One region of the Pectobacterium cacticida genome, then DNA from elsewhere that is predicted to be linked to it. Evidence: predicted binding sites of a transcription regulator. Region 1 holds the regulator's gene; each other region holds the start of a gene.

What was found. Region 1 encodes ArgR, which controls arginine synthesis, uptake and breakdown. Its sites were predicted from a motif close to ANTGAATAAAAATACANT; they were not measured.
Region 2: the regulator ArgR is predicted to act here: its motif matches at 2,509-2,526, upstream of argF (ornithine carbamoyltransferase).
Region 3: the regulator ArgR is predicted to act here: its motif matches at 3,356-3,373, upstream of argA (amino-acid N-acetyltransferase).

The regions. Positions count from the first base shown of each region.
Region 1 is NZ_CP133656.1:684,990-692,032, reverse strand. Features, by position in the region: gene RFN81_RS03270 (DMT family transporter) at 1-545, opposite strand, end outside; gene rpmA (50S ribosomal protein L27) at 634-891, opposite strand; gene rplU (50S ribosomal protein L21) at 911-1,222, opposite strand; gene ispB (octaprenyl diphosphate synthase) at 1,479-2,450, shown strand; gene RFN81_RS03250 (DNA-binding protein) at 2,526-2,900, opposite strand; gene RFN81_RS03245 (DNA-binding protein) at 3,148-3,534, opposite strand; gene RFN81_RS03240 (helix-turn-helix domain-containing protein) at 3,722-3,985, shown strand; gene mdh (malate dehydrogenase) at 4,046-4,984, opposite strand; gene argR (transcriptional regulator ArgR) at 5,452-5,922, shown strand; gene tsaD (tRNA (adenosine(37)-N6)-threonylcarbamoyltransferase complex transferase subunit TsaD) at 6,012-7,025, opposite strand.
Region 2 is NZ_CP133656.1:555,211-562,253, forward strand. Features, by position in the region: gene pyrB (aspartate carbamoyltransferase) at 1-507, opposite strand, end outside; gene RFN81_RS02600 (YhcH/YjgK/YiaL family protein) at 956-1,423, shown strand; gene argF (ornithine carbamoyltransferase) at 1,469-2,476, opposite strand; gene rraB (ribonuclease E inhibitor RraB) at 2,638-3,069, shown strand; gene RFN81_RS02615 (GNAT family N-acetyltransferase) at 3,175-3,684, opposite strand; gene RFN81_RS02620 (valine--tRNA ligase) at 3,827-6,682, opposite strand; gene RFN81_RS02625 (DNA polymerase III subunit chi) at 6,695-7,043, opposite strand, start outside.
Region 3 is NZ_CP133656.1:844,418-851,460, reverse strand. Features, by position in the region: gene mltA (murein transglycosylase A) at 18-1,154, opposite strand; tRNA gene RFN81_RS04015 (tRNA-Met) at 1,422-1,498, shown strand; tRNA gene RFN81_RS04010 (tRNA-Met) at 1,547-1,623, shown strand; tRNA gene RFN81_RS04005 (tRNA-Met) at 1,672-1,748, shown strand; gene amiC (N-acetylmuramoyl-L-alanine amidase AmiC) at 1,889-3,130, opposite strand; gene argA (amino-acid N-acetyltransferase) at 3,408-4,733, shown strand; gene recD (exodeoxyribonuclease V subunit alpha) at 4,806-6,665, opposite strand; gene recB (exodeoxyribonuclease V subunit beta) at 6,662-7,043, opposite strand, start outside.

The DNA of each region.
Region 1 (7,043 bases):
ACCTTCTGTGCGACGCCATAAGCTACCCATACCGTCGCTGCGCAAACACCTAACAGTACGCCCAGCGTGTAGTCCGTCAAGCGGGTAAAAATCTCAACAAGGCTAGTGTTAAAAAACATAGTCAGGCCACAGATCAGCATAATTGCGCCAATCACCTGTGTACCACGCATTTTTTCTCTTAAGATAAGCACACTGGCGAACATCATCCCAACCGGGGAGAGTTGCCCAATAACCTGGGACGCCGTTGGACTCAGATACTGTAAAGACGAACTAAAGAAAACAAAATTGCCTAACAACCCTGCCGTGGCAACAAGTAACAAAATCCACCAACGACGATGACGAAAAATCCGTATCGGCGGCAGATTATGACGAGAAGACAAAATGATGCCAAGCCCTATGGACGCAATAAGAAAACGATACCAAACAACAGTATAAGGTTCCATGACTATCAGAACCTGTTTCATGGCTATCGGTAATGCCCCCCAGCATACTGCCGTAACCAGCGCCAGACAAAACCCGATCCCCGTCTGCTGTTTAGTGTTCATACTTATCCAAATGGTTGGCTCAGATCCAGAACGTAAAAAGCCCCGCAAAGAATGCGGGGCCTAAATCTGTAAGACCTAATGCGAAAAATTACGCAGCAACGATGCTGATAAATTTACGATTTTTAGGGCCTTTAACTTCAAACTGAACTTTACCATCAGTCAAAGCGAACAGAGTATGGTCTTTCCCGCAACCAACGTTAGTTCCTGCATGGAATTTGGTACCACGTTGACGAACGATGATGTTACCTGCCAGTACACTCTCACCGCCGAAACGTTTTACACCTAAACGTTGTGCGTTAGAATCGCGACCATTACGGGTTGAACCGCCAGCTTTCTTGTGTGCCATTTAATCCGCTCTCCTAATCTTAAGCGCTAATGCCGGTAATTTTCACATCAGTGAACCACTGACGGTGACCTGCTTGCTTACGGTAGTGTTTACGGCGACGGAACTTGACGATCTTCACTTTCTCGCCACGACCATGAGCAACGACTTCAGCCTTGATCTTACCGCCATCGACGAAAGGAACGCCGATTTTTATTTCTTCACCGTTGGCAACCATCAGAACCTGGTCAAACTCAACGGCTTCACCAGTTGCGATGTCCAGCTTTTCCAAGCGAACGGTTTGCCCTTCGCTTACTCGGTGTTGTTTACCACCACTTTGGAAAACTGCGTACATATAAAACTCCGCTTTCCGCGCACCCATTAATATGTTTCAGAGCGCACTATAAATATTCATAATAGGGCGCGAATTCTACGCAAAAACACTACACATGACAAGAGCAGAATCAACGTATGCGAAGAAAAAGAGAACAACGAGTGAACTGCCGTTTATCTCTCTCATTTTTCAAGTACAATCGGCGTAATAAGTTCCGTCTTGCCGATATGCAACCGCAATTTTACGGCAGTGTTGAAGACATACGTTGGCACAAATCATGAATCTAGAACAAATAACAACATTGGCTGCGCAAGATATGGCGGCGGTGAATGATGTCATTCTCAAACACCTAAATTCCGACGTCGTTTTGATTAATCAGCTTGGCCATTACATCATTGACGGCGGAGGGAAGCGGATACGTCCAATGATTGCGGTACTTGCCGCCAGAGCGCTCGCCTATGCCGGCGATAAACATATCACTGTTGCTGCATTGATTGAATTCATCCATACCGCAACATTGTTACATGATGATGTGGTAGATGAATCCGACATGCGTCGGGGCAAAGCAACCGCAAATGCCGCCTTTGGCAACGCCGCGAGCGTGTTGGTTGGTGATTTCATCTATACCAGAGCATTCCAGATGATGACCAGCCTCGAATCGCTGCGCGTGCTAGCCCTAATGTCAGAAGCTGTGAATGTCATTGCTGAAGGCGAAGTCTTACAGTTAATGAATTGCAATGACCCGGACATTACCGAAGAAAGCTATATGCGTGTTATTTATAGTAAAACAGCACGTTTGTTTGAGGCTGCGGCGCAATCTTCATCTATTCTTGCAGGTGCAACGCCAGAGCAGGAAAATGCGCTAAAGGACTATGGTCGATACTTGGGCACTGCGTTTCAATTGATTGACGATCTACTAGATTACAGCGCGGATGGTAACGTTCTGGGCAAAAACACAGGTGATGATCTCAATGAGGGTAAGCCAACATTGCCGCTACTACACGCGATGCGACAGGGTAACAAGGAACAAAGTTCGTTAATTCGTAAGGCGATTGAAGAAGGAAATGGACGTCATCTGCTCGACACCGTTCTTGCGACAATGCAGCAGTGTGGATCGCTTGAATATACGCGTAAGCGAGCTGAAGAAGAGGCAGATAAAGCGATTCTATCTCTACAGCAACTACCGGAAACGCCATACCGTATTGCGCTAGAGGGGCTTGCTCACCTTGCTGTCAAGCGCGATTTCTAACCGCGCTTGGCAAATATTATGCGGGCTTAATTTCTCTCTATGCGGCACTGTAAAACGGCGCCGCACATTTGCAAATTAATCAGTCTGGCCAGATGTGCCAGTATCCAGACGAGACAACATCGCTATCGTCCCTTCCCTTAAGATGAAATTAATTAGTCGGGTTCTTTCATCAACGGAAAGCTGATGAAAGATATGCACCCATGAAGATAGTAATGTCGGCTCATTATCGATGCGATAATACTCTGTTGGCGGATTCTCCTTCATAGAAAGAGATTGTCTGACCTCGCTCGGCAAACTACGAATAGAATATTCGACACCTCGTCCTTGAACTCCTTTCCGCCGACGCTTTTCCCAGCCGTCATCACGTGCCCGTTTGTTCAGCCCCTGCGGTGATTTAGGCAATCCACCTACGCCGACCAGCTCACTTGTTGTAAACCATTCTTTGTCCACACTCGTCACTCCTTTGTTTGTTTTGAACAGGCAGTACGTCAACTCGCCCAAAAGTTTCCATATAATAGACCATTATTACCCAAATAACTAACATTTACGCGTTACGATAACACCTAAAGCATAAAGAGATAGTCTCAATCCAATTAATAACAGGTGGCACTGCGTCCGCACGAGGCGGTAAGTCGCAAAAAACAGCATCGGCTTTTGCACCACAAAACGAGCGATCGGCCAGCACGCGTCCAATCGATCAATCAATCTCCGTGGATGAGACGCCATCTTCACTTGACGGCGTAATACCCAACTGGCGTAACGTTGCTGACACGCCAACTCGTAAAATATAAGAAATTAGGTTATCTCTTTCTTTTTCAGATAATTGTTGATAGATCTTCATCCATACAGCTAGAGAGGCTGGCTGTTTCTCAGAATACGGTGAAGGTTCAATTTCGCGTAATAGTGCTGTCTTTACCGTATCCGGCAAGCTGTGAATTGAGTACTCAACGCCCCTTCCCTGGACACCTTTGCGACGGCGTTTCTCCCACCCATCTTCACGAGCGCGCTTATTCAATCCTTGTCTGGATTTAGGAAGGCCACCGACTCCAACCAATTCGTTGGTAGCAAACCACTCTTTTTTCATCGCCTTTCATCCTGATAGTGCCGTCCCTAACAAAAACGTGCTTATTTGGAAATTAATTGGGAATTTTAAGGAAATCTAATGCTATATTATTTCCTATTAATAACGGCATGTTAGTCCAACACGTAACTAATATCCGTTATTTATACCACTAATTTACAGTCGTCTTATAGCAAATAAGGGAAGGATTATGATTTCAAGGAAACAAGACTGGCACCCTGCTGATATCATTGCTGCACTGCGCAAAAAAAACACGACGCTGGCGGCGGTATCGCGAGCGGCCGGATTAAGTTCATCGACGTTAGCTAACGCACTCTCTCGCCCCTGGCCTAAAGGAGAATGGCTGATTGCCGATGCATTGGGAATACATCCATCTGAGATTTGGCCAAGTCGGTACTACGATCCTGAAACCAATAAACTTATCGATAGAAAGAAACTCATTCGCCCCGATTAAAAAAAGGCCGGAGATTCTCTCTCCGGCCTTTTTTTAATATGCATCCAAGGGTGATCATCATCACTTCTTGATAAACGCCTCGCCTAATTCAATATCCTGCCTTAGCGTATCCAGCATGGTGTTAAGCGCGTTTTGCTCAAAAGCACTTAATGAGCCGATTTTTTTACGCTCTATAATCCCGTCTTTTCCTAACAGGACCGGCTGCGCGAAGAAGCGGGCATATTCACCATCACTCTCAACATATGCGCATTCCACTACTTCCTTTTTGCCTTGCAGTGCTCTGACGAGGGAGAGGCCGAAACAGGCTGCGGCATGCCCCATAGATAATGTCGCAGACCCACTCCCTGCTTTGGCTTCAACAACTTCTGTGCCCGCATTCTGAATACGCTTAGTCAGTTCAATAACTTCCTGCTCGCTGAATTCGACACCAGGAACCTGAGACAGTAGCGGCAAAATTGTCACACCAGAATGCCCCCCCACCACGGGCACATTAATCTCCTGCGGCAGTTTACCTTTTAACTCAGCGACGAACGTATTAGAGCGGATAACATCCAGCGTGGTGACGCCGAACAGTTTATTTTTGTCATATACTCCTGCTTTTTTTAGCACTTCGGCAGCGATAGCCACAGTAGTATTCACAGGGTTCGTAATCACGCCAATGCAAGCTTTCGGGCAAACAACAGCAATTTGTTCAACCAAATTACGCACAATGCTGGCATTAACGTTAAATAAATCAGAACGATCCATACCAGGTTTTCGCGCCACCCCGGCAGAAATCAGCACAACATCCGCACCAATAAGCGCGGGTTTAGCATCCTCACCGCTAAAACCTATCGTCTTTACAGCGGTAGGGATATGGCCCAGATCAACAGCGACACCTGGTGTAACAGGAGCAATATCGTACAGAGATAATTCTGAACCAGAAGGAAGCTGGGTTTTGAGGAGGAGTGCGAGTGCCTGACCGATGCCGCCTGCCGCTCCGAGAACTGCAACTTTCATCCTAAACTCCTTATTATCGTAAAATAAAAAATCATTCTAATTCAATAAATTAAAAAAAATACATCATAAGTGTAAGTTAAGTCTACGTACCTTTCTGCTCAGCAAAGAAGCAAGAAATAAAAATTGCTATGTCACTAATAATAAACTAAAAGCACCCTTCCGTTTGAAAGGTAACTAAAGTTAATAGGCCGGCGATCAAAAATGAGAAGCGTGTTCACAAAAAACAATCAATACACGCCATTATATTAATTTGAGCGTGCTAAGCGCGCCGATAAAAACTGATAAATTATCTACATATTTATAGCATTAAGCACGCTTTTCAAATATTCCACGCGGTGGATTAATTTGAAAACATTGATTGACACCGATGTAGCGCAATGCATTGGAATTATACGCAAATTAATTGCATAAAAATGCATAAAAATGCATAATAACCAATATCTCTACAACAACTTATCCGGTGCAGAATGCGAAACTCGACAAAGCAGGAAGATCTCGTTAAATCGTTCAAAGCGCTGTTAAAGGAAGAGAAGTTCAGTTCCCAAAGTGAAATTGTTCAGGCATTGCAAGACGAAGGGTTTGAAAACATTAACCAGTCTAAAGTATCACGCATGCTAACAAAATTTGGCGCGGTACGCACACGTAATGCGAAGATGGAAATGGTATATTGTCTTCCCGCCGAACTGGGTGTTCCTACGACATCTAGCCCATTGAAAAACCTGGTATTAGACGTAGATTATAACGATGCAGTCGTCGTCATCCATACCAGCCCAGGCGCTGCGCAACTCATTGCCCGCCTACTAGACTCCCTGGGAAAATCTGAAGGGATCTTAGGTACCATCGCCGGTGATGACACGATCTTTACCACCCCAGCAAGAAATTTCAGTGTCAAACAACTCTACGAAGCCATTTTGATACTCTTCGAGCAAGAGTTATAACTGTTAGCGTAACGCTCGCTACAGTCTATAGCTCGCCCATTTCCGCTACGTGTAGATTAGCAACACGTAGCAACCATCGCGCTTGACACTTATACCGCAGACAGCTCCGCCAGCGGCCAACGTGGCCTGACTGATACACTCAGCGTCTCACTCGTACCATGACGCAAACGTACGCTACCTGCATAGGCAATCATCGCGCCATTATCCGTGCAAAATGAAGGCCGCGCATAAAATACTTCACCACCGCGTTTTGCCATCACTTCACCTAGGCGCTGGCGCAGCGTCCGGTTTGCACTCACACCACCGGCCATAACAAGTCGTTTAAATCCGGTATCATCCAATGCGCGACGACACTTGATCGCCAAGGTATCCACAACAGCATCTTCAAATGCACGCGCAATATCGGCACGAGTTTGATCGTCATCTCCGTGGTTGCGAATGGTATTGGCGGCAAACGTTTTAAGGCCGGAAAAGCTAAAATCCAATCCTGGGCGATCGGTCATTGGACGCGGAAACGTAAAACGATGGGGATCGCCAGATTGTGCCATTTTTGACAACATTGGCCCACCGGGATAATCCAACCCCAATAGCTTCGCTGTTTTATCAAACGCTTCACCCGCCGCGTCATCAATCGATTCGCCAAGAAGACGGTATTTTCCAATGCCCGTCACGCTGATGAGTTGTGTATGACCACCAGAAACCAACAGTGCCACAAAAGGAAACTCGGGCGGATTATCTTCCAGCATTGGCGCCAGCAAATGCCCTTCCATGTGGTGTACTGGGATTGCTGGCACCCCCCAAGCGAACGCCAGAGAGCGGCCAACAGTCGCCCCCACCAATAGCGCGCCTACCAACCCCGGGCCTACAGTATAAGCCACACCATCAATATCGCTGGCCGCCAAACCAGCTTCACTGAGTGCAGCCTGAATGAGTGGCACCGTTTTGCGTACATGATCGCGTGAGGCGAGCTCAGGCACTACACCGCCATAATCAGCATGTAATTTGATCTGACTGTATAATTGATTAGCAAGCAAACCGGTTTCTGTGTCATAGATGGCCACGCCAGTTTCATCACAGGATGTTTCGATACCTAATACACGCATTGCTATTCCTACTTTAAT
Region 2 (7,043 bases), 130 kb from region 1:
GGTACGACCATATTTCAGATCGCCAACCATCGCGATGTTGATGTTATTTAGTCGACCCTGTGTTTCCTGAATGGTAAACAAATCGAGCAGCGTTTGCGTCGGGTGCTGATTCGCGCCGTCGCCGGCATTCAACACCGGGACGCCGCCGGAAAACTCGGTCGCCAGACGTGACGCGCCTTCCTGCGGGTGGCGCATAACGATGGCATCGACATATTGGCTGATGACGGAGAGTGTATCGGCCAGCGTTTCGCCCTTTTTCCCTAACGAGGTATTGTTACTGTCGGCGAAACCCACGACGGAGGCGCCGAGACGATGCATCGCCGTTTCAAAGGATAAACGTGTCCGAGTGGAGGCTTCGAAAAAGCAACTGGCTATCACCTTATGTTTTAACAGCTCAGGCTGGGGCTTGGCCTTCAGGCTAGCGGCGACACGCAACGCTAATTCCAACTCTTCCCGGCTGAGATCGTTAATCGAAATAATATGTTTTTGATAGAGCGGGTTGGCCATGTTGTCTTTCTCCTAACGCGTAAACAGGAAATGCCGTGTTGGGTTGCCCAGATTGTGGGCAAAAAAAAGCCCCTCAATGAGGGGCTTTCTTCGTTGATTAATAACGCAACGGAAAGGAGAATGCAGGCTGACTGCCGGATGGCAGTTGCGGTTGAGAACCAACGACATCAGCAGCGTATTCTTCGGTGTAACGGTGCATAACTCCTCCCGGCAAATTGTCGGGAATTATACGCGCTGATTAGGCTATTTCAAGCGCAATACCTGATTTTTTATGCATCGCAATCGGTTGCGAGCAGGTTATCGCCAGCATTTCCTGCGGGAAGGCGATGGTCGAAGACAAGCCGTGAGGGAACGCGCATATTTTCGTATTAACGTACTGGCAGGTGTCTTCGTTGGAGAGTATAAATATTGTGAAACAGGGTTTCATTTTACTATTGATGAGGTTTTTATGATTACTGGCAATGTCCACCATCTTGAATTGGTTCCTTATTTACCGGCCAAACTGCGTGAAGCGATTGAGTATGTGAAGCAACACATCACGGCGGAGACACCGCTGGGCAAGCATGACATTGAAGGCAATAGCGTCTTTGTGCTGGTCTCTAACGATAGCACTGACCTGTTGGAGAAGCGCCGCGCCGAATATCACGCGAAATATCTGGATATTCAGATTGTATTGTCCGGCGTCGAAGGTATGACGTTCAGTAATCTTCCTGCGGGTAAGCCGGACACCGATTGGCTGGCGGATAAAGACATCGCTTTCTTGCCTGCTGGCGAACAGGAAAAACAGTTTGTGCTGCAGGAAGGCGATTTTGTGGTGTTTTTCCCCGGCGAAGTCCATAAACCGTTGTGCGCCGTTGGCGAACCAGCCCATGTACGTAAAGCCGTGGTAAAAATCGACGCGTCGTTGGTGGCGTAAACCGCGAGAACCATTGCCCTCCCTGTGCTGAGGAGGGCGCCTCTCTTAATTCTGAGCCAGTGTCGCAACCATGACGGCTTTGATGGTGTGCATGCGGTTTTCCGCCTGATCGAACACGATGCTGTGTTCGGATTCGAAGACGTCATCCGTGACTTCCATTCCGCCGTGTAGGCCGTATTGTTCCGCCATTTGTTGACCCACGGTGGTCTGGTCATCATGGAATGCGGGCAGGCAATGCAGAAATTTTACCTGTGGATTCCCGGTTGCGGCGAGCATCGCCCTGTTGACCTGATACGGTTTCAGCAGCGCGATGCGTTCTTTCCACGTTTCCTTTGGCTCCCCCATGGAAACCCAGACATCCGTATAAATGAAATCAGCGCCCGCCACGCCAGCGGCGATATCTTCTGTCAGCGTAATGTTGCCGCCGGTTTGTTGCGCAGCGGCCTGGCACTCCGCCACCAGACTCGCATCCGGCCAGCAGGCTTTTGGCGCAACAAGACGTAAATCCAGCCCGGTCAATGCCGCCGCCTCCAGCATCGTATTGCCCATATTGTTGCGCGCATCGCCGACGTAGACGAGCGTCATTTCCGACAGCGTTTTACCCGGCAAATGTTCTTGCATCGTCAGCAAATCCGCCAGCAACTGCGTAGGGTGAAATTCATTTGTCAGCCCGTTCCAGACTGGCACGCCGGCGTATTGCGCCAGCGTTTCGACAATATGCTGTCCGTGACCGCGATATTGTATACCGTCGTACATTCTGCCCAGTACCCGCGCCGTATCCTTGAGCGATTCTTTATGGCCGATTTGGCTACCGCTGGGGCCGAGATAGGTGACTTGTGCGCCCTGATCGTATGCAGCAACTTCGAAAGAGCAGCGAGTACGAGTCGAATCTTTTTCGAAGATGAGTGCGATATTTTTACCTTGCAGGCGGCGGATTTCCGTCCCCTTTTTTTTATCGGCCTTTAATTGTGCTGATAGGGCTAAAAGATGGGCGAGCTCTTTGGGTGTGAAATCCATTAATCTTAAAAAATGGCGTTTGTAGAACGATTGCATAATAGTTGTCTCCGTGTGGTTTAATTCCACTGGCTGAATTTTAATTCACTTTATATGTGTAATTATTCAAATTCAAGAGGTGGTAGTAAACTTTGTGGTGGAGCAGTCCGCAGGGCTGTGGGACAATAAGCCTTATTGCATCGATTAATGAGGACTGAGGCATGGCAAACCGCCTATTACTGGAAGAGCAACGGGAAGAAACACGCCTAATCATTGAAGAATTGCTGGATGATGGCAGCGATCCTGACGCGCTCTATACCATTGAACACCACTTCTCGGCGGAGAAGTTTGACGTGTTAGAAAAAGTCGCTGTAGAAGCCTTCAAGCTGGGTTATGAAGTTACGGATGCGGAAGAGCTGGAAGTAGAAGATGGCGTATTGCTGATGTGCTGTGATGCCGTTAGTGAGGTGGCGCTTAATGCGGATCTGATTGACTCGCAGGTAGAGCAACTGATGGCATTGGCGGAGCGCTATGGTGTGAATTACGACGGTTGGGGGACGTATTTTGAAGACCCGAATGGTGACGATGACGATGATGATGAAGAGGGTGACAACGATTTTTATGACGAAGACGACGACGGGAAACGCCACTAGTTATTAACCGGCAAGCTGCCCGTGCATGAGCCGTACGTGGCTCAGCTCCGCACCTCTCCTCGACTGGCCGCCGCAGCGTGTCCTGCGGCGTTGCGCCATTTCCGCTTACAGTATCTTCAGCATGGTCACTTCACAATCGGTATGACCCGTGTTACCCATCGAATAAGGAATAGGTTCGAAGCCAAGCGATTCATACAATCGAATTGCGCTGGTCAGATGGGCGGTTGTCTCCAGATAGCAGCGACGAAAAGCGTGTTGACGTGCAAAATCAAGCGCCTTTATCGCTAATTGCCGCGCCAATCCTTTGCCGCGCACGACGGGCAAGCAATACATTTTTTGTAATTCGCACACATCTTCCTCGCCCTCGACCAGTGGCGCAATGCCGCCTCCGCCAACGACGCGGCCTTGGTATTCAATTACCCAATAGGCGCTTCTGGGTTGGTTATAGAGGGAAAACAGCGCATCCAGATTAGGATCGGAAACGGTGTAGCCCTTGTCGGCCGTCAAACCAAATTCAGCCGAAACCTGGCGGATGACCTGAGCGATAGCGGCATCGTCTTGCGCGGTAATGGGGCGAACCCGATGCTGAAGTTGGACTGAGGTCGCAGTTATCATAATACGTACTCTTGCTGTTACGGTTTATGGGGATACGTGATTGTAATACCATTGCGGATGGATGCGAATGATTGAATGGTTCGGTGGCTTGTCGTCAAGAGAAAGACAGACCCTGACAGCGCGTCAGGGTCTGAAAGATGCGTTACAGCGCGGCGATGACTGCTTGCTGCTCCAGCAATTTGGCTTTCGCCACGGCGTAGCCGTCTCGTTTCTCACGCTCTTTAGCCACGACGGCTTCTGGCGCACGTGCTACAAAGCCTTCGTTGGCTAGCTTGCTGTCGATGCGACCAATTTCAGCTTCGATTTTCGCTACCTCTTTTGCCAGACGTTCCAATTCTGCTGCTTTGTCGATCAGGCCAGCCATTGGAATGAGCAGCTCGGCGCCGTCGATGAGTTTCGTGACGGAAACTGGGCCTTTATCGCCCGCAGGCAGCAGCGTAATACTTTCCAGGCGCGCCAGCGTTTGGATAAAGCCGCGATTCTCTTCCACGCGGCGCTGGGCGTCAGCCGTGGCATCACGTAGTAACACGTCCAGCGGTTTGCCCGGCGCGATGTTCATTTCCGCACGAATGTTACGCACGGCGATAATCGCCTGCTTGATCCACTCCAGATCGTCCAACGCCAGCGTATCTTCCTGCGCGGCATCGAACTCAGGAAACGGCTGCAACATGATGGTGTCGGCGCTAATGCCTTTCAACGCTTTAACACGTAGCCAGATGGTTTCTGTAATGAACGGAATAATCGGATGCGCCAGACGCAGCAGCGCTTCCAGTACGGTAACTAACGTATGGCGCGTCCCGCGCAGTTCCGCTTCTGAACCCCCGTTCATGACAGGTTTCGTCAGTTCAAGATACCAGTCGCAGAACTGGTTCCAGGTAAATTCATAGAGAATGTTGGCTGCAATATCAAAGCGATAACCGTCCAGCGCATCACGGTAGGCCTTCACCGTACGGTTGAATTCCGCCAGAATCCAGCGGTCAGCCAGCGACAGCACTTTCTCACCAGCGCCAAAACCACAGTCCTGATCTTCGGTGTTCATCAGCACAAAACGGCTGGCGTTCCACAGCTTATTACAGAAGTTACGATAACCTTCCAGGCGTTTCATATCCCAGTTGATATCGCGCCCCGTCGAGGCTAACGCCGCCAGCGTGAAGCGCAGCGCGTCTGTCCCGTGTGCTTCAATGCCATTCGGGAACTGCTTCTCTGTGCGTTTGCGGATTTTTTCTGCCAATTGCGGCTGCATCATGTTGCCGGTACGTTTCTCCAGCAGCGCTTCCAGCGAAATACCATCGACCATATCCAGCGGGTCGATGACGTTCCCTTTGGATTTGGACATTTTCTGACCTTCCTCATCACGGATCAGGCCAGTCATGTAGACGGTATGGAAGGGCACCTGTGGTTTGCCGTCTTCGTCTTTGATGAAGTGCATGGTCAGCATGATCATGCGGGCAATCCAGAAGAAGATGATGTCGAAGCCGCTAACCATCACGCTGCTGGGATGGAAGGCTTTCAACTCTGGGGTTTGCTCCGGCCAGCCTAAGGTCGAAAACGTCCATAGCCCGGATGAGAACCAGGTATCCAGTACGTCTTCGTCCTGATTCAGGACGACATCGGCGGCAAGATTGTTTTCACGACGCACTTCCGCTTCGTTGCGGCCTACATAAACGTTGCCGTTGGCATCGTACCACGCGGGGATACGGTGACCCCACCACAGTTGGCGGGAGATACACCAGTCCTGGATGTCGCGCATCCAACTGAAATACATGTTTTCATACTGTTTTGGTACGAACTGAATGCGGCCATCTTCAACGGCTTCTACCGCCGGTTTAGCCAGCACGGCCGCGCGCACGTACCACTGATCGGTGAGCATCGGCTCGATCACCACGCCGCCACGGTCGCCATAAGGAACGGTAAGATCGTGTGCCTTGATCTCTTCCAGTAGGCCGAGTTCTTCAAATGCCGCGACGATCGCTTTACGTGCCGCAAAGCGCTCCAGGCCCTGGAAGGCTTCTGGAATGTCGCTGCTGTAAACGGTGCTCGCTTCGCCGTGAGTATCAAACACTTCTGCGCTCTGACGGATATTGCCTTCGAAGGTCAGAATATTCACCATCGGCAACTGGTGACGCTTACCCACCTCGTAGTCGTTAAAATCGTGCGCGGGCGTGATCTTCACGCAGCCAGTGCCTTTTTCCATGTCGGCGTGTTCATCACCCACAATGGGAATACGGCGCCCCATCAATGGCAGGATCACGTCTTTGCCGATCAGATCTTTATAACGCGGATCTTCTGGGTTAACAGCGACGCCAGTATCGCCCAGCATCGTTTCCGGACGGGTGGTCGCGACGACCAGATAATCTTTCCCTTCGGCCGTTTTCGCGCCATCGGCCAGCGGATAACGCAGGTGCCACATCGACCCTTTCACGTCGCGGTTTTCGACTTCGAGATCGGAAATCGCGGTACGTAGTTTCGGATCCCAGTTCACCAGACGCTTGCCGCGGTAAATCAGGTCTTCTTTATACAGACGGACAAACACTTCTTTCACCGCGTTGGACAAGCCTTCATCCATGGTGAAGCGTTCGCGCTCCCAGTCTACGGAGTTGCCTAGACGGCGCATTTGACGGGTAATATTGCCGCCGGATTCGGCTTTCCACTGCCAGATTTTGTCGATGAACGCCTCGCGGCCGTAATCATGGCGCGTTTTGCCTTCCTCTGCGGCGATCTTGCGCTCAACCACCATCTGTGTGGCGATACCGGCATGGTCGGTGCCCGCCTGCCACAGGGTATTTTTACCCTGCATACGTTGATAACGGATCAACGTGTCCATAATGGTTTGCTGGAAAGCATGACCCATATGCAAGCTGCCAGTGACGTTGGGCGGCGGGATCATAATGCTGAAGCTTTCTTTACTCGTGTCGCCGTGCGGCTTGAAGTAGCCTTGCTTTTCCCAGTGTTCGTAGAGCGGCTGTTCGATATCTTGCGGGTTATATTTCGTTTCCATTATGCTCAAAATTCAGTGAGTTGGCGGCGTAGCCGTGGTCAATCGGAAGCCGACGCTGCGATAGGCTTTATAGCGGTCGCGCGCCAACTGTTTCAGGGATTCATCGTAAGGGACAAAGTCTATCACTTCATAGAAAGCGGTGGCAAAATCTGCGAACTGCGGTAGCAGGCTAATCAGCAGATCCCGTGGCGCGTTGCCACGCCGTTGCGGCCAGGCAAGTTCAACTGGCGCGCCGTGACGTGGCCCCTCACCTGCCAGATTGTGGGGCACAAATGCATTGGGATCGCGTTGCCACAGCGCCTCGTCCAGCCTGATAGCCTGCTGCTCGTCTTCACAGGCAATCAGCACGCGCTTTCCTGCT
Region 3 (7,043 bases), 160 kb from region 1:
ACAACCTCAAGGAAGAATTAATTTTTTTGATAATTAACTAGCAGCGAGGAGCCAGAGCCGTTCGCCGTACTATTTTGAGCGTTCTTCAACACCCATACGCGGCCGTAATGGTTATAGAATCCCGCCGAATGCCCCGCATCCGGGCCGATCCCCTGATACATATCGAAGTGTTGACCTTTAATCGCTCCACCGACATCCAACGCCACCATCAAACGCATTTCATACTTACCGGTAAACTTGCCTGCGTTATCCAACAGCGGTATCTCCATTAACAGGGCAGTACCAGCCGGGATCAACGAACGGTCAGAGGCGACGGAGGCTTTCGCTACCAGCGGCACAGCGCTAGCCCCCTTGACCGGGGCAGACGGCATTGGCTTGAAAAAGACAAAAGAGGGGTTCTGCTCGAACAGTTCACGCACCTCATACTCGGTGTGCTGAGCCGCCCACTGACGAATGGCCTGCATTGACATCTCTTCACGCGGCACTTCACCACGATCGATCAGCACTTTACCAATACTGCGATAAGGATGACCATTTTTACCCGCGTAGCCAAAGAACGTTAACGGTTGACCATCACCGAAATCAATATAGGCGCTGCCCTGTACTTCCATCATAAAATTGTCGACTAGCGAATTAGTCCAGGCGAGAACCAGGCGCTCATTCAGCGCACCGGCATAAATACTGGCGCGATCGGGCAGACGGCGGCTTTTCTTACTTTTTGGCGGCATGGCGTATAAAGGATAGCGGAACTCGCCCTGGCGGGTATGACGCGCCTGCAATACCGGCGTGTAGTAACCCGTGAATTGCACATTACCAAAATTGTCGACGCCTTCCATCTGCCAGGCGCTCAACCCAAACTGGCTTAGCTTACGCGTATCCGCACCTGCCACCATCCAATTTTCTATCGCCTGAAAAGTTTTATCATTACGAGCATAGAGCGTCGGTGATGCTGACCGGATCTCAGCGACCTGAGTCATAAAGTCCCGTGCGTTGACCGGTTTTCCTTTGGCATTAGGTTCATTGACCAGTTCCAGAGGCTGTTTGAGGTGGCCATCTTTATACTGCTGACCGCGATCGGTTGGCCCAGATTGACATCCGACCAGAATGGCGATGACCGCCGCGATCGGCACATATTTCCCCCACCGTCCCTTCATTTTCGCACTCACCTTTTACATCTAAAAATTCACCGTCGAACGATAACAAACCGCCATTGAGAAAGGAATGGGCCGAGAAATAAATCCAAAACTCAAGCCTGTGTCGTCCTGTTTGTAATGGCACTAACGCCAGGTAGTGCATTGCCCTGGTTCGGTCACAAAATCAGCCATCAGGATGAAGATCAATCACTTGACGGCAAAAAACGCTGCTTTTTTCAGAAATAGGTTGCATCAACGTTCATGGAGAGTATAGTGCGCATCCACGGACGCGGGGTGGAGCAGCCTGGTAGCTCGTCGGGCTCATAACCCGAAGGTCGTCGGTTCAAATCCGGCCCCCGCAACCAATTGATGTGAGTCATCCATCAATAGCAGTGAAGAAGAGACAGTACGGACGCGGGGTGGAGCAGCCTGGTAGCTCGTCGGGCTCATAACCCGAAGGTCGTCGGTTCAAATCCGGCCCCCGCAACCAATTGATGTAAGTCGTTCATCAACAGCAGTGAAGAAGAGACAGTACGGACGCGGGGTGGAGCAGCCTGGTAGCTCGTCGGGCTCATAACCCGAAGGTCGTCGGTTCAAATCCGGCCCCCGCAACCAATTAATACGCCAAAGTAAGCACCTTAATAGGTGCTTTTTTTTTGCGCCATTTCCCCTCGGTACATTTTCTGCCCGCGCTCCGCGTTTGGTTGCGTGCGTCCGCAGATATGCCATCAACCACATAGCCAGCGAAATATCGACTAACGTCCGGTCTGGCTGGCAAAATAGGCTTTAATTCCGGCAAAAATGGATTCGGCAATTTGCTGCTGGAAATGGCTGGTGCGTAGCTTACGCTCTTCTTCCAGATTACTGATAAATGCCGTTTCAACCAGCACTGAAGGGATGTCCGGCGCTTTCAATACCGCAAAGCCTGCCTGATCGACACTGTTTTTATGCAGACGATTCACTTTGCCCAATCGGGTCAGAATCTCTTTACCGAACTTCAAACTATCGCTAATAGTCACGGTCTGTACGAGATCAAACATCGTATGATCCAGATAACGATCGCCGCTCAAGCTCACTCCCCCGATCAAATCCGATTCATTCTGCGTTTCAGCGAGAAACCTGGCGGCAGTACTGGTGGCGCCTTTCTTTGACAACGCAAACACCGACGATCCCCTCGCCGATCGATTGGTAAATGCATCCGCATGAATCGAAATGAACAAATCGGCACGCTGCTTACGCGCTTTCGCTACCCGCACGCGTAGTGGAATAAAGACGTCTTCATTACGCGTCATATACGCTTTCATGTTGGATTCATTATCGATTAGCTTACGCAGACGGCGAGCGATTTGTAGCACGATGTCTTTCTCGCGAGTTTTGTTCTTACCGATTGCGCCGGGATCCTCTCCGCCGTGGCCGGGATCGAGCATAATAATCAGCGGACGATCCCGCCCTACTTTGCCCGCTTTCGGCGCCTCAGCCGGCAGTGAACGCTCCAGTTCGCCTTTGTTATAATCTTCCAATAGCGCCAGCAGCGGATCGTCTTCGTTATCGTAACGTCCAGCAACAGGATACAAATCCAACACTAGCCGATGTTTGAATCCAGCTACCGGCCCCAGCGTAAACACTTTTGTCGTTGTCGGTTGCTTAAGCTCCAACACCAGGCGTACCGTATTCTTATCGAACTGCCCAATGCGCGCTGCCTTAATCAATGGATCGTTATCCGGCTGTAACTGATTGGCGATATTCTTTAACACGCTATTGAGGCGAATATTTTCCATATCGACCACGATGCGCTCAGGGTGACTGAGGCTGAACTGTTTATATTTCAGCGGAAGATTGGATTCCAGCGCGACGCGGGTGTAGGAGGAAGCCGGCCAGACGCGCACGGCAATGACATGAGTGGTGGCAGCCACACCGACACCACTCACGCTTAATAGCCAGGTGGCCACTGCACTTTGTAATAGACGTCTTCGGGTCAGAGGATTCGAATGAGACATGTCACTCCGATCTGATTGCTGTACGTTATCCGGCATTATTCAATAGCTAATGCATTGGATAGGCCATCAAAGGATAAAAAACAAGAAATTGCCGAAAACTTTAACCAATTGGCTTCGTGCTGTCATGCAAAAATCATCAACAAGCCTTATAACAGGCGAACCGAATGAATTTAGCACAGTATCGTGGTTTTCCTGACGATGACTTCCTCTTGCCTTTTATTAAATAAAGAATAAAAATACAGAAATTACGAATAAAAATGCAGAGAGAGGGTTAACAGTGAAGGAACGCAGTACAGAACTGGTTCAGGGCTTCCGCCATTCAGTTCCCTATATCAATGCCCATCGCGGCAAGACATTTGTCATCATGTTAGGTGGCGAAGCCATTGAACATGCAAACTTCTCTAGCATCGTCAATGATATTGGGTTGCTACACAGTTTGGGCATTAAACTGGTCGTCGTCTATGGCGCACGCCCCCAGATCGACGCCAACCTGACTATGCATCACCAAGAACCTCACTATCATAAAAACACTCGCATTACCGACAGCGCCACGCTGGAACTGGTAAAACAAGCCGCAGGCATGTTGCAATTGGACATCACCGCTCGACTATCGATGAGCCTGAACAATACGCCGCTGCAAGGTGCTCACATCAATGTCGTTAGCGGCAATTTTATTATCGCGCAACCGCTTGGCGTCGATGATGGAGTAGATTACTGTCACAGCGGTCGCATTCGTCGCATCGACGAAGAGGCCATTCACCGCCAGTTGAATAGTGGCGCAATCGTCTTGCTTGGCCCGGTAGCGGTCTCAGTCACAGGCGAAAGTTTCAATCTCACCTCAGAAGAGGTCGCAACCCAGCTCGCGATTAAGTTGAAGGCAGAAAAAATGATCGGCTTCTGCTCTTCACAGGGTGTGACTAACGAAGATGGCAACATCATTTCCGAGCTGTTTCCCGATGAAGCGCAAAAGCGGATCGACGCGCTGGAACGTGCGGGTGACTACCACTCTGGTACGGTTAGATTTTTGCGCGGGGCGGTCAAAGCCTGTCGTAGCGGCGTACGCCGTAGCCATCTGATCAGTTATCAGGATGACGGCGCGCTACTACAAGAGCTGTTCTCCCGCGACGGAATCGGTACGCAAATTGTTATGGAAAGTGCTGAACAAGTACGCCGTGCGACGATTAACGATATCGGCGGCATTCTGGAGCTTATTCGTCCGCTAGAAGAACAGGGTATCCTGGTGAGGCGCTCACGTGAGCAGCTAGAAATGGAGATCGACAAATTTACCATCGTGGTACGCGATAACCTCACCATCGCCTGCGCCGCGCTATATCCCTTCCCGGAAGAAAGTATCGGCGAAATGGCTTGCGTCGCGGTTCACCCGGATTACCGCAGCTCGGCACGCGGCGATATGCTGTTGCAACGCATTGCCGCTCAGGCACGCCAGCAAGGCTTGCAAAAGCTCTTTGTGCTAACGACACACAGCATTCATTGGTTCCAGGAGCGCGGTTTTTTACCGGCCGATGTGGAAATGCTACCGAAGAAGAAAAAGGCGCTGTACAACTATCACCGCCGCTCGAAGATTCTGGTGATGGATCTCTGAAGGATGCTTGTTATTGCCGCGTCGGGTGGTCGACGTAACATCGGCCACCCTTTTGCGTCAGTGGGGAGCCGCTTAAGAAGGCTCCATCAGTGCGCTAATTCTCTCTTTCAGGCCGCTATAGCGCTGCGTTGGCGTCTGCACTGCCCGACACAGAATGCCGATGTCGGTATAAATGGACAAGCGCTGCCGCGCACGCGTGATCGCGGTATACACTAACTCACGCGTCAACACTGGTAAGACATGGTTCGGCAGCACCAACGCCGTATGATCGAACTCCGACCCCTGCGATTTATGCACCGTCATCGCATAAGCTGTTTCATGCGGCGGCAGACGGCTTGGCGTGACGTCTTTCATTTCACCATTCGGCAAAGGGAAAAACACGCGCAGTTGCTCGCGTTCCCCCACCATCGCGATACCAATATCGCCATTAAATAACCCTAATGCGACATCGTTACGCTCAATCATGACCGGTCGACCAGGATACCAGCGATTCAACGGGTTACGACTACGCTGAATCAACCCGGCCTGATGTAAGGCCTGCTCAATACGCTGATTCAGACCGGCGACGCCAAACGGCCCTTCACGCAACGCACACAGTTGCCGATAACGCAAGAAAGCGGAAAGCACGGCATCCGGTCGCGCGCCTGCCGCAATAAGCTGCAAGTACTCTCGATACCCGGCGACACACTGCGCCAGCATTCCCTGATATGCCTCTACCTCGTCAATCGGACGACAGATAATGTCGGCAAATTCGCCATTGAGTACCGCACGGACACGCACATCATCACCACGATTCACGGCGAGCGCGAGTTGCCCAATACCGGAATGCGGATCGAACCGATAGCTACGACGTAGCAGGCAGATACTGTCGCTGACCGTCGTTTGTTCTTTAGCTCCACCGCCGACAAGCTGACATCCCGTTAATCGATGAAGTTGTTGCGCCCGCCCCTGGCTATAACCCGCTTCGGCGAAGCGACAGATATCACCTAATACAGCCCCCGCTTCGACGGACGCCAACTGATCGCGATCGCCGAGAAAAATAAGGCGGGCCTGTGCCGGGAGCGCGGCTATTACATTCGCCATCATCGGTAGATCGACCATCGATGCCTCGTCCACAATGAGTACATCCACATGTAACGGATTATTCTGATGGTAACGCAGCCGCTGGCTATCTGCCACCGCGCCCAAAAGACGATGGAGTGTTGTCGCTTCCTGTGGGAATGCTTCTCGCTGCCGTTGATCGACCACCAGACGCTGTAATGCCGCCCCCAAGGATTCCGTCAGGCGCGCGGCGGCTTTTCCGGTAGGCGCGGCTAATTGAATCCGTAACGCCGGTCCGGTATTTAGCTCAATTAGCGCCGCCAGAAGTTTGGCAACCGTCGTCGTCTTCCCTGTCCCCGGGCCACCGGAAATAACCGCAATACGGCGGGTCAGGGCAACGGCCGCCGCCACCTTTTGCCAGTCAACCTCGTCGTCTGTTTTAGGAAACAGACGGTCAAGAACCGCCCGGATCGCGGACTCGTCAAAGGCGGGCATCTCACGCTCGCCGGCGATAAACTGCGCCACGCGACCTTCACTCTGCCAGTTACGCTGTAAATACAGCCGTTCTTCTTGCAACACCAGCGGCGTTGATGTACTCCCGTCGCTGACGGCATCAAAGGACTGCAAACACTGCTGCCATGCACAAACCGTGTTTACCCCCGCCTGTGTGAGTAGGTCTTGCGCCAGGTCGGGCTCGCGACCATCAAACAGGGTCTGCGCCTGCAAATTCGCCAGCGGTAAACAAACATGCCCCGCTCCTGAATGTGCGCTCAGGCAGGCCGCGGCCAGCAGTAACGCGGGCTGCGTCTCATCCGCCAGCATTCTGGCAAACTGAATATCCAGTGGTCGTAACAAGCGCCGCGCTAGCGCCGTTTCAAGCAACGCGATCATGCGGGTAGCCCTGAATCAACATCATCCATTCCTATACCCTTGCCGCCATCGTCTTTTAATGGCTCACCGTTGAAAAGCGCATCAAGCTCAGTAACAAATTCAGCTGCGGGGCGAAGCGCATAGATGCCATTACCAGGATGAGCCGCCTCAACGCCGCGTAAAAACACATAAAACACTCCGCCAAAATGGCGCTCATAGTGGTAGTCCGCAATCCGATGGCCGAGATAACGATGCAATGCCAACGTGTAAAGCTGATATTGCAGATCGTAACGGTGTTCAGCCATCGATTGGCTCATTGACGCTTGGGTATACGCGCTGGCATCTGGGCCAAGCCAATTGGATTTGTAATCGAGTAGGTAGTAGCGCCCTTCCCAACGA